Regions from separate parts of the Streptomyces cadmiisoli genome, predicted to be linked through region 3. Evidence: riboswitches for the same ligand, from Rfam matches in the RefSeq annotation. Region 3 holds a riboswitch; each other region holds the start of a gene.

Region 1 (4,064 bases), 2.0 Mb from region 3:
GGGCGGGCGGCCGCCGCCGGTGAGGATCTTCGCGCCCTCCTCCTGGCCGATGCGGATGTAGTCGAGGCTGCGCCGCTGCTGCCGCTGGGCGACCAGCGGGCCCACCTGAGTGGCCGGGTCCATCGGGTCGCCGACCACCAGGGCGCTCGCGGCGGCCGCGAAGGCGTCGGCGAACTCGTCGTAGCGCGAGCGGGGCAGCAGGATGCGGGTCTGCGCCACACAGGCCTGTCCGTTGTTCATCCAGGCCGCCGGGACGATCCCCGCGACAGCGGTCGCGACGTCCGCGTCCGGCAGAACGACCGCCGCCGACTTGCCGCCCAGTTCCAGCGTCACGCGGCTGAGGTTGCGCGCGGCGACCTCCATCACCCGCTTGCCGGCGGCGACCGAGCCGGTGAAGGAGATCTTGTCGACGCCCGGGTGCCCGACGAGGTGTTCGCTCACCTCGCGGTCCGCCGGGAGGATCGACAGCACGCCCTCGGGCAGCCCGGCCTCCTGGGCGATCTCGCCGAGCAGGTAGGCGTCGAGCGGCGACTCGGGGGCCGGTTTGAGCACCACCGTGCAGCCGGCGAGCAGCGCGGGCGCGAGCTTGGCTGCGGCGACGAACTGCGGGACGTTCCACGGGACGACGGCCGCGACGACGCCGACGGGTTCGCGCCGCACACGGATCCGCCCGAGGATTCCGGCGCGGGTCTCCTCGTAGGTGAAGTCGCGGGCGACCGTGATCGCCGCGTCCCAGACCATCATCGCGGCGAGCGACTGCGCGAGAACGCTCCAGGAGTACGGCGAGCCGTTCTCGGCGGAGATCACCCGTGCGATCTCGTCGTGCCGGGCGGCGATGCCGTCCTTGATCCGGGTGACGATCGCGATCCGTTCCGCGAGCGGGAGCCGGGGCCAGGGGCCGTCGTCGAACGCCCGCCGGGCCGCCGCGACCGCCCGGTCGACGTCCGCCGGCGAGGCGTGCGGCACCCGGCCGATGACCTCCTCGGTGTGCGGCGAGACCACCTCGATGACGTCCTTGCCCAGGGGGTCGGTCAACTCCCCGCCGATGAACAGCTGTCCGTGTTCCACGAGCTCGGTCATGGCCGACTGCCTCCCGAGGGCCGTTCCCTGCGACTTTTCCTGACGCCCCATCAGATAGGGGGCTACGAAGATGGATACCAGCTCCCCCCTGCGGAGTCCACGGACCGCACAGCACTCGCCCGACGGAACGGATGACTCGGGCTCCCATCGAAACCTGTTCTAGTTATAGTGGCGGCAGGCCGGCGACAGGGGGTTCCATGACGGACGTGACGGACCACGGCGCGGGCGTGCGGTCGCTGCGGGTCCCCATCCCGGACAACCCGCTCGGCCACACACTGGTGTACGTCCTCGACACCGACCGCGGCCCCGTGCTGGTCGACACCGGCTGGGACGACCCGGCGGCCTGGGACACCCTCGCCGCGGGACTGGCCGCGTGCGGCACCTCGCCGGCCGGGATCCACGGCGTGGTCGTCACCCACCACCACCCCGACCACCACGGCCTGTCGGGCCGGGTGCGCGAGGCGTCCGGTGCGTGGATCGCGATGCACGCGGCCGACGTCTCCGTGGTGCGGCGGACCCGGGAGACCGGACCCGACCGGTGGTACTCCTACATGACCGCCAAGCTGACCGCGGCCGGCGCCCCCGAGGAGCACATCGCGCCGCTGCGCACCGCCCGCCGGCGCACGCTGCCCGGCCTGTCCCCCGCCCTCCCCGACCGCGAGATCGTCCCCGGCGAACTGCTCGACCTGCCCGGCCGCCGGCTGCGCGCGATCTGGACGCCCGGCCACACACCGGGCCATGTGTGCCTGCACCTGGAGGAACAACACCCCGCGCGGCTGCCGGGCCGCGGCCGGCTGTTCTCCGGCGACCACCTGCTGCCCGAGATCACCCCGCACATCGGCCTGTACGAGGACCCGGACGACGCCACGGTCACCGACCCCCTCGGCGACTACCTCGACTCCCTGGAGCGCGTCGCCCGCCTCGCCCCCGCGGAGGTGCTCCCGGCCCACCAGTACGCGTTCGCCGACACCGGGGCCCGGGTACGGGAGTTGCTGGCCCACCACGAGGAGCGGCTGACCGGTCTGCTCGACCTGCTGGCCACCCCGCTCACCCCCTGGCAGCTCGCCGAGCGCATGGAGTGGAACCGCCCCTGGGACCGGATCCCGTACGGTTCGCGGAACATCGCCGTCTCGGAGGCGGAGGCCCATCTGCGGCGCCTGGTCAAGCAGGGCCGCGCGGAGGCGGTGACGGGGACCGAGCCGGTGGAGTACGTGCGCGTCTGACGCGGCGCGGGCCAAAGCCGGGACCGGCGGCGGCTCGGGCATCGGCACCGCGAGAACCCGCGCCCCCGTGCGCGCCCGGCCGCCGGGCCGGTGCCCCTCGGCCGCTTTCCTACGGACGGGTAGAGTGGCCGGGTCGTCATCACACCCGTACGGGGGGAAGCCGGTGCAAATCCGGCGCTGACCCGCAGCCGTGTGCCGGACCGAGAGGGTCCCGGCGAGCCGGAATGCCCCACGCGGAACGTGAACCGGCTCAAGCGCACCGGCAACCGGCCGGTGCGCGGCACCGTCGAGGCATGCGGAGCCGAGCCGCCCGGGGGTGTCCCGTGCTGCCCGGCTGTCGCGCGCCGAAGACGGACCCGACAGCTCAGAGAGGCACCCGCCGATCATGATTGCCCGCCGCAGCGCAGCGGTCCTGGCCGCCACCGCCGTGATCGGTGTCGCCGCGACCCCGTTCGCCCACGCCGCCGACCCGTCCCCGTCGGCCTCGCCGTCCGTGGCGAAGCCCGCCGGGCTGTACGGCGGCACCGACCCGACCTACGACGGTGTCTGGCGTCAGTCGCTCGCCCTGCTCGCCCAGGACACGGTGGGCGTCGAACCGGCCGCCGCGGCGGTGGACTGGCTCACCGGCCAGCAGTGCGCGAGCGGCGCCTTCGCCCCGTTCCGCGCCGACCCCGGCAGGGCCTGTGACGCCAAGACCCCGGTCGACACCAACATGACGGCCGCCGCGGTGCAGGCCCTCGCCGCGCTCGGCGGGCACGAGGCCGTCACCGGCAAGGCCGTCACCTGGCTGAAGTCGGCTCAAGCGGCGGACGGCGGCTGGGGTTACACCGCGGGCGGACCCAGCGACGCCAACTCCACCTCCCTGGTCGTCGGCGCCCTCACCGCCGTCGGCGAGCAGCCGCGCGACGTCGTCAAGGGCGGCAAGTCCCCCTACGACGCGCTGCTCTCCCTGTCCGTCCCCTGCGACGAGGACGGCGGCGGCGCCTTCGCCTACCAGCCGGACAAGAAGGGCGCGCTGGCGGCCGACGCCGACGCGACGGCGGCTGCGGTGATCGGCGCCCTCGGCGAGGGCCTGGCCGCCCCGGCGGCGGAGAAGGCCGCCGACGCCTCGTGCGCCGAGGGCGACCCCACCCCGGAGCAGGCCGCCGCCGGCGGCGCCGCCTATCTCGCGCAGGCCGTGAAGAAGGACGGTCACCTCATGTCCGCCCTCGCCGGCGCCGAGGACCAGCCGGACGTCGGCAACACCGCCGACGCCGTCGTCGCGCTCGCCGCGCAGGGCGGCGCCGAGCGGGCCGCGAAGCCGCTGGCCTGGCTGGAGCGGAACGGCCCCGAATGGGCCGCGCAGGGCGGCCCGTCCGCCTACGCCCAACTCGTCTTCGCCGCCCACGCCACCGGCACCGACCCCCGTGACTTCGGCGGCACCGACCTGGTCCAGCGCCTCAACGCGACCGGCCCGGCGCCGCGCGCGGCCGACCCGTCCCCCGAGGCCGAGTCGTCCGGGTCCGAGACCGAGGCCGACTCGGACGACGGTGCCGGCGTGTGGTGGATCGTCGGTGTCGGCCTCGTCGCCGGTATCGGCATCGGCTTCCTGATCAGCGGCCGCAACAAGGGGCGGCGGCCGTGATACGGCGGGCCGTGCTGCTCCTGACCGCGTGCCTGGTCGTCCTGGCCGGCGGCGCCGGCCAGGCCCAGGCGGTCGGGTACCGCTACTGGTCCTTCTGGGACCGCGACGGCGACCGGTGGACGTACGCCACACAGGGC
Region 2 (4,064 bases), 4.8 Mb from region 3:
GGACGGGTTATGGCGTGCGTCACAGGAAACCCGGCCGCACCTGCCGGTTGTGTGTGTGGGGCGTGCGGTCGGGCCCGCCTGTTGAGGGAGGGGTGCGGTCGGGCCCGACCGTGGTGCGGGCCGGACCGTGGTGCGCGCCGCGGTCTCAGTCCCGGGCGCCGGTGCGGGACGCCGTGAGGGCGGCCAGCTCCTCGGCCGTGCGCGGACCGGGCGCCGACGCGTCCAACAGCTTCTGGGCGCGCAGCAGTTCCGCCGCCGCCACCCCCCACGGCAGCCGCAGTCCCGCCTGTTGCAGGAGGTCCGCGCGGGCCAGGGTCGCGGGCGCGGGACCGGTGCGCGCACCGGACGGGGTGAGCAGCGCCGCGTCGTCCGCCCAGCGCAGCGCGAGATCCACGTCATGGGTGGCCATCACCACGGTCGTACCGCGTTCGATGAGCCCGCCCAGGGTCGCGAGCAGCCGTTCCTGGCCGTCGGGGTCGAGGCCCGCGGTCGGCTCGTCGAGGATCAGCACCCGCGGCCGCATGGCGACGGCACCGGCGATGGCGGTCCGTTTGCGCTGCCCGTAGGAGAGCAGGTGCGTGGGCCGGTCGGCGAGCCGGGTGATGTCCAGCGCATCGAGTGCCTCGGCGACGCGGGAGCGCACCTCCGGTTCGGGCAGGCCGAGGTTCAGCGGCCCGAAGGACACGTCCTGGGCGACGGACGCGGCGAACAGCTGGTCGTCCGGGTCCTGCACCACCAACTGCACCGTCGTCCGCAGCCGGGTCAGCCCCCGGCGGTCGTACGAGACCGGCCGGCCCTCCACCGTCAGCTGCCCGGCGCGCGGCCGCAGTCCACCGCTGAGCAGCCGCATCAGTGTCGTCTTGCCGCTGCCGTTGCGCCCGAGCAGGGCGAGCGCACGTCCCTCGGACACCGCGAAGTCCAGACCGTCGAGCACGACGGGCCCGTCCGCGTAGGCGAAGGACACGCCCCGCAGGGCGACGAGCGCGGAATCGCTCATGACAGGGGCCTTTCCAATACGAGGGTGAGGGCGACCAGCGCGGCCAGCAGCGACACACTGGCCGCCGCGAAGCGGACGGAGACACGGGCCTCGGGCACCAGCACGCGCAGGGTGCCGTCGTAGCCGCGCCCGGCGAGCCCCGCCTGGAGCCGGGCCGCCCGGTCGAAGGCGCGCACGAACGCGGTCGCGCCCAGCCCGGCCAGGGACCGCCAGGTGGCGGCGCGGGTGGTGTGCCCGAGCCGGGCCGCCTGCGCCTCCCGGATCCGCCGTACCGCGTCCAGCAGCAGAAAGCTCATGCGGTACGTCACCAGTGCCACGTCGACGACGGGCGCGGGCACGCCCGCCCGTACCAGCCGCGGCAGCAGATCGGACATCGGCGTGGTGAACGCGAACAGCAGCACGCCCAGCGAGGCGGCCGAGGTGCGCAGCAGCAGCTCCCCGGCGCGCACCGGACCCCCCTCGGCCGGGCCGACGAACCCGCCCGGCCCGCCGACCTGCACCAGCAGAGTGGCCGCTCCGGTCACGCAGAAGCCCAGCGGCACCCGGTAGGCGCGCCACAGCCGGCGCGGGGGCACCCCCGCCGGACCGAGCAGCACCACCAGAGCCGTCACGAGTACCAGGGCGGCGCCCGGCCAGGGCGGCAGCGAGATCGCCAGCGCCGTGAGTCCCAGTCCGAGCACCGCCTTGTCGACGGGATGGCGGCGGCGCCAGCGACTGCTGTGCGCCGCCGCGTCGATCGGCAGCACGCGCGATCAGGACCCCTCGGCCGGCGTCCGCGCGTCCCGCTCCCCGGCGTCCGCGCGGGTCCGCAGCTCGCCCTGGCGGCGTCCCCGGCGCAGACCGAAGTAGTAGGCGAGCACGCCCGCGCCGATGGCCGCCTGTAGGGCGAACAGCGCCGACTCGATCTCGCCGGACGGCGGTTCGTACAAGGGCGTGAACCAGGGTTCGTAGTCCGGTTCGAGTTCGGTGATCGCCGTCTCCGCCTGGGCGTCGGCGCCGGTGAACGGCTCCTCCTTGTGGTCGCCGAGGCCGAGGGCCAGCGGCAGCACCGCGAGCGCGGCCACCACGAGCAGCAGCAGGGCGTTGATCTTCGTGTTCCGGTTCACCGGGCCACCGCCTCGGTGCCGGCCTTCCGGGTGACCAGGACGCCGAGCCGGGTCAGCTCACCGCTGCTCGACTGCACCAGCAGCCGCATCACGAGCACCGTGAGCAGGCCCTCGCTGACCGCGAGCGGGATCTGGGTGACGGCGAAGATGGTGCCGAACTTGCCGAGTGCGCCCAGGAATCCGCTGCCCGGGTCGGGGAAGGCGAGCGCCAGCTGCACGCTGGTGACGCAGTACGTGGACAGGTCGGCGACGAACGCTCCGAAGAACACCGCGACCATCAGCGGCACGTCGTACCGCCGCAGCAGCCGGTACATCCCGTACCCGGCCCACGGCCCGACGATCGCCATCGAGAAGACGTTGGCGCCGAGCGTGGTCAGGCCGCCGTGCGCGAGCAGCAGCGCCTGGAACAGCAGGGTGATGGTGCCCAGCACCGCCATGACCGGCGGCCGGAACAGGATCGCGCCCAGCCCGGTGCCGGTGGGATGCGAGCAGCTCCCGGTCACGGACGGCAGTTTCAGCGCGGACAGGACGAACGTGAAGGCCCCGGAGGCACCGAGGAGCAGTGTGCTCTCGGGGTGCTCCTTGACCTCACGGGTGAGTGACCGGACTCCGTGGACGACGAACGGCGCCGACGCGACGCTCCAGGCGACCGCGTGCGCCGGAGGAAGAAAACCCTCGGCTATGTGCATGGCTCAGCAGACCCTCTCCAGCACCTCGTGGATGGTGTACGACGCGCCTTGGCCGGTCTCCTGGCTGACGGGTGACACCGCCCGGTCTCCGCCTTCCCGGGTCCGAGGACCCAGTGGCTGCCCCTGAGGGCCGGAGCCGGACTTCCCGATCACAGTGGCGAGGGCCGCACCGGTTTCACACCGGATTTCCCGTGCACCAAGGCGTGGTGACAGTAGTGCTCATCCCGGGACGGGACAAGCGCGCCCCGGGCGGCGTGCGGACGGTGCCCGCCCGCTCGCGTCCCGGCCGTCGCGCCGTCCCACGGGGGACGCTCAGGTCCCGCCGAACGCCCCCAGAATGCGTTCGGCCGCCAGGGTCGCGGTCAACTCCCCGTCCCTGACCCGCTGTTCGAGTTCCGGCGCGAGCGCCCGCACCGCCGGGTCCGCGTGCAGCCGGCCCAGCAGCTCGTCGCGGACCATCGACCAGGTCCAGTCGACCTGCTGGTCGCGCCGCTTGGCGGCGAGCCGGCCCGTGGACTCCAGCAGCGTGCGGTGCTGCTCCAGCCGTTCCCACACGGCGTCCAGGCCGGTCGACTCACGAGCGCTGCAGTGCAGCACGGGCGGGGTCCAGGCGGCGTCCCGGCCGTGCATGAGGCGCAGGGCGCCGGACAACTCCCGGGCCGCGGCGCGCGCGTCGCGCTCGTGCGGCCCGTCGGCCTTGTTCACGGCGATCACGTCGGCGAGTTCCAGGACGCCCTTCTTGATGCCCTGGAGCTGGTCGCCGGTGCGGGCCAGGGTGAGCAGCAGGAAGGAGTCGACCATGTTCGCGACGGCGGTCTCCGACTGGCCGACGCCGACCGTCTCCACCAGCACGACGTCGTACCCGGCCGCCTCCATCACCACGATCGACTCGCGGGTGGCCTTGGCGACGCCGCCGAGCGTGCCGGCGGTGGGCGAGGGGCGGATGAACGCCGCCGGGTCCACGGCCAGCCGCTCCATCCGGGTCTTGTCGCCCAGGATGGAGCCGCCCGTACGGCTCGACGAGGGGTCGACGGCGAGGACGGCGACCCGGTGGCCGAGCGAGGTGAGCAGGGTGCCGAACGCGTCGATGAAGGTCGACTTGCCCACCCCCGGCACACCGCTGACACCGATCCGCCGGGCCCGGCCGCTGTGCGGCAGCAGCTCGGTCAGCAACTCCTGGGCCAGCGCCCGGTGCTGGGGCCGGGTGGACTCGACGAGGGTGATGGCCCGGGCCACCGTCGCCCGCTTCCCGTCCAGCACACCCTTCACATA
Region 3 (4,064 bases):
CACCAGCGCCCGGCCGCCCACGACCACGGAGACGTCCTCGACGACCAATGTGCCGGCCGCCGTCGGCACGGGTCCCGTGACCGGCTGCGTCATACGGACCTCCGTCGCATCAGCCAGAGGAAGAAGGGACCGCCGACGAGCGCGGTGAGTATCCCCACGGGGATCTCCTCCGGGGTCATGAAGGTGCGCGCGGCCAGGTCCGCCGCGATGAGGAAGGCCGCGCCGAGCAGCGCCGCGGCGGGCAGGGCGCGGCGGTGGTCGGCGCCGACCACCAGCCGCACCACGTGCGGCATGATCAGGCCGACGAAGCCGATCTGGCCGCTGACGGCGACGATGGTGCCGATCATGACGGCGACGAGGGTGAACAGCGCGGCGCGGAAGCGGTGCACGTCCAGGCCGAGCGCGACGGCGGCCTCCTCCCCCGCGAGGAGAAGGTTGAGCGAGCGGGAGACGCCGAGCAGCACGGCCGTACCGAGCAGGACGGCGGCGCCCGGGATCCACACCACCGTCCAGGTCGTGCCGGCCAGTCCGCCGAGCATCCAGCGCAGCGCCGACTGCGTCTTGTGCGGGTCGTTCGAGGTGACGACCAGGAAGCTGGCGAGCGCGGACAGCACCTCGGCCGTCGCGACCCCCGCCAGCACCAGCCGCACCGTCGTCATACGTCCGCCGGACCGGGCCAGGAAGTACACGGCGACCAGGGCGGCCAGCGCCCCGATGAACGCGGCCACCGGCAGGGAGAACATCCCGAACAGGCTGAGGTTGAAGACGACGACCAGGACCGCGCCGACCGAGGCGCCCGACGACACCCCGAGCAGCATCGGGTCGGCGAGGGGGTTGCGCACCAGAGCCTGGAGCGCCATGCCGCAGACCGCGAGTCCGGCACCCACGACGCCGGCCAGCAGCACCCGGGGCAGCCGGACGTCCACGACGATCGTCTCGCGGACCGGTGTCCAGGTCGGATCGGCGAGCGAGGGATGCACACGGTGCAGCAGGATGCCCCAGACCTGTTCGGGCGGGATGCCGATGGATCCGAGCGCGATCCCGAACGTGGCCGCCACGCCCAGCAGTACGGCCAGCAGCGCGAGCACGAGCGGGTAGGGGACCCCGGGGCGGCGGACGGCGGCGGCACCGGCAGCCGCCCCGCCCCTCGTCCCCCCGGTCGCACCGGCTGGCTCCTTCGCCTCCGCCACACGCGTCGCGTCGGGAGCGCCGGTCACTCGAACCGGTCCGGGTGGAGTTGGCGGGCCAGGGACTCGACGCCGGACGGCACCCGGACGCCGAGCACCGTGGACGACAGCGGAAGCACCGCGAACCGCTTGTTCCTGATGGCGGGGATGTCCTTCAGCGCCGGGTTCGCCAGAAGGAACTTCTTCTTGTCCTCGACCGGCTGGTCCCCGTAGTCGTAGATGACGATGACCTCGGGGGCGCGCTCCGCCACCTGCTCGAACGAGACGTCGCCGAAGGCCTTGTCCAGGTCCGCGAAGAGGTTCGCACCGCCGGCCTGCTCGATCATCTCGTCGCCGATGCCCGCGCCGCCCGCCGTGAAGGCGGTCTTGTCGCCGCTGTCGTACACGAAGACCTTCACCGGGGTGGCTCCGGCGAGCTTGTCCGTGACCGTGTCCAGCGTGCCGTGGAGCTCCTTCAACTGCCGCTCCGCCCGGTCCGGCACGCCGAAGATCTTCGCCACGTTCCGGATCTCCCGGTCCATCGTGGACATCGTCACCGGACCGGTCGCGCACCCCTCGATGTTCAGGTAGGTGTTGATCCCCGACTCGGTCAGGGCGGCGCGGCTGCGGCCCTCCTTCTCGTCGAAGGCGCTGGCGAAACCGCCGTAGACGAAGTCCGGTTCGGCGGTCAGCAGCGTCTCGAACGACGGGTACTCCTCCGCCAGGACCTTGATGCCGTCGTAGGCCCCCTGGTACTCGGGAAGGATCTTGTCATCGAGGTAGGAGGTCCCCACCATCGACTTCTCCAGCCCCAGCGCCAGCATGACCTCGGTCGCGTGCTGGTTCATCGACACCGCGCGCCGCGGGGGCCGCTTGAAGGTCGTCTTCACGCCGCAGTTGGACACGGTGAGCGGGAAGCCCTCGACGGCGGGGCCGTTCGGCGCGGCGTCCTCGGGGGCGGGAGCACCGCCGCAACCGGACAACAGGAGGGCCACTGCCATGGCCGACAGCAGGGTTGGCGGGCGCTTGCCCATCATGAGGCGGATCCTCTCACCGCGAAATGGTTCTGGACGGTCCGGAGGGTGGTCCGGAGGCTGTTCGGAATCGGGGGATCCGGCGCAGATCGCTGGTGCGGGCGCGCCGGTGGGAGCGACGGCGGGCCGCGGGTCAGCCTGCGTCGGTGAGCGGCCCGGAGCGGGCCCGCCGGGGTGGGGTGAAGGCGTAGAGCTCCAGGATGTCCGGCAGCGCGGCGACGCCCGGTCCGCCGACCCGTACCCAGGCGGCGATGTCCTCGGTGGCGGCGCTGTCGTTGACGAGGCCGAACCAGGCGGGCCGTCCGCCCGCCGCGCGCCCCTCGGAGGAGGGCTGTACGACGATGACGTTCGCGTGGTCGCACACGTCGAGGCAGTCGGAGACGCGGACCGGCGCCTCCTCGGCGAGCCGCGCGGTCTGCCGCGCGTGGTCCACACCGCTCACCTTGGGGCTGCCGCAGCAACAGTCGCGGCACACCACGAACCGGCACGGCAAGGAGCCGACCGGCGACGGCTTTCCGGGCATACCGACGAGCCCACCTCTCCGGGGAAATCCGCCCCAGTCACTTCGAGGAGGCGACCGCGTGAGTCTCCTGGCTCTCGGGTCAGTGCTCGTCCCGGCCTTCCCACCCACAAGGGGGCAGTGGTCTGTTCGGGATCCGCTCGCCGATCACAGTGGCGGGACCGCGCCGGATTCACACCGGCTTCCTCGTTCCGCCGTCGCCCTGTTCGCGGGACATCATGACAGAAAGATCTCTCTGTCATAAGCCCGGGGCCGGACGGGCCGGGCGGCGCACGGCGCCGCGCGCCGCCCGGGCAACGGCGGGTGAGCGCCCTGACGGCTCGCTCGCGCCGTCGACGAACGAGCCGTCACGGGGTCGGACACGGGCCGCCCGACAGCGGGCGTCCCAGAGAGGCACACAACCGTGTGGAGCGGCGTACCCGAGTCGTCGGGCGTCCCCTCAGCCGGACGAATCCGCCGCCGGACACGCTACGAAGGCGTCGGCGCCGGACAGGGCCCACGGCCTGTTCACCGGGCCGTCTCCGCGACGGTGACGCGGTCCGCGAGAGCCAGTTCACGCTCGCCGAGCGGGGTGAAGAAGCGCGCGACGTCGGCGTCGGTGACCTCGCTCAGAGAAGCCGGCGACCAGCGCGGGCTGCGGTCCTTGTCGATGACCTGGGCGCGGATGCCTTCCACCAGATCGGGGCTGGTCAGCGCGGCGCAGGAGATGCGGTACTCCTGTTCCAGGACCCGCTCCAGGGAACCCAGTCGCCGGGCGCCGCGGAGAGCGGCCAGCGTCACCTTCAGCGCGGTGGGCGATTTGGCGAGCAGCGTCTCGGCGGTCTCCTTGGCCACCGCAGAGCCGTGCGCGAGCAGGCGCCGCACGATCTCCTCGACGGTGTCGGCGGCGTAGCAGGCGTCGAGCCACTCCCTGTGCTCCGCCAACTCCCCCCGCGGCTGCTCCTGTACATGACGGGCGACCGCCGCACGCGCGGGAAGTTCGGCCAGATCGGCGACCAGCGCCCCGAGTGCGGCCGACGGCACACAGTGGTCGGCGAGCCCGCACAGCAGGGCGTCTCCGGCGCCGATCTGCGCGCCCGTGAGTGCGAGGTGGGTGCCCAGTTCGCCGGGTGTCCGCGTGAGCAGGTGGGTGCCGCCGACATCCGGTACGAAGCCGATCCCGGTCTCGGGCATGGCGATCCGGGATCGCTCGGTGACGATCCGGATGCCGCCGTGCGCGGAGACGCCCACACCGCCGCCCATGACGATGCCGTCCATGACGGCCACGTACGGCTTGGGGAACCGGGCGATACGGGCGTTGAGGCGGTACTCGTCGCGCCAGAACGCGGCGGAGGCGGTACCGTC

Evidence for each region. A riboswitch is a leader RNA that binds a small molecule or an ion and turns the genes downstream of it on or off. The one in region 3 is predicted to bind cobalamin.
Region 1: it holds a riboswitch for cobalamin, as region 3 does, so the genes downstream of both, DN051_RS26785 (SCO2321 family membrane protein) here and DN051_RS35840 ((2Fe-2S) ferredoxin domain-containing protein) in region 3, are expected to answer to the same signal.
Region 2: it holds a riboswitch for cobalamin, as region 3 does, so the genes downstream of both, DN051_RS13870 (energy-coupling factor ABC transporter permease) here and DN051_RS35840 ((2Fe-2S) ferredoxin domain-containing protein) in region 3, are expected to answer to the same signal.

What each region holds. Positions count from the first base shown of each region.
Region 1 covers NZ_CP030073.1:6,131,528-6,135,591, reverse strand. Annotated here, with positions in the region: gene DN051_RS26795 (aldehyde dehydrogenase) at 1-1,080, opposite strand, end outside; gene DN051_RS26790 (Strvi_7410 family MBL fold metallo-hydrolase) at 1,278-2,303, shown strand; cobalamin riboswitch at 2,410-2,553, shown strand; gene DN051_RS26785 (SCO2321 family membrane protein) at 2,689-3,927, shown strand; gene DN051_RS26780 (SCO2322 family protein) at 3,924-4,064, shown strand, end outside.
Region 2 covers NZ_CP030073.1:3,309,826-3,313,889, reverse strand. Annotated here, with positions in the region: gene DN051_RS13885 (energy-coupling factor ABC transporter ATP-binding protein) at 146-997, opposite strand; gene cbiQ (cobalt ECF transporter T component CbiQ) at 994-1,743, opposite strand; gene DN051_RS13875 (energy-coupling factor ABC transporter substrate-binding protein) at 1,750-2,103, opposite strand; gene DN051_RS13870 (energy-coupling factor ABC transporter permease) at 2,100-2,792, opposite strand; cobalamin riboswitch at 2,826-3,008, opposite strand; gene meaB (methylmalonyl Co-A mutase-associated GTPase MeaB) at 3,105-4,064, opposite strand, start outside.
Region 3 covers NZ_CP030073.1:8,130,555-8,134,618, reverse strand. Annotated here, with positions in the region: gene DN051_RS35855 (heme ABC transporter ATP-binding protein) at 1-93, opposite strand, end outside; gene DN051_RS35850 (FecCD family ABC transporter permease) at 90-1,088, opposite strand; gene DN051_RS35845 (ABC transporter substrate-binding protein) at 1,214-2,203, opposite strand; gene DN051_RS35840 ((2Fe-2S) ferredoxin domain-containing protein) at 2,334-2,723, opposite strand; cobalamin riboswitch at 2,764-2,954, opposite strand; gene DN051_RS35835 (enoyl-CoA hydratase/isomerase family protein) at 3,228-4,064, opposite strand, start outside.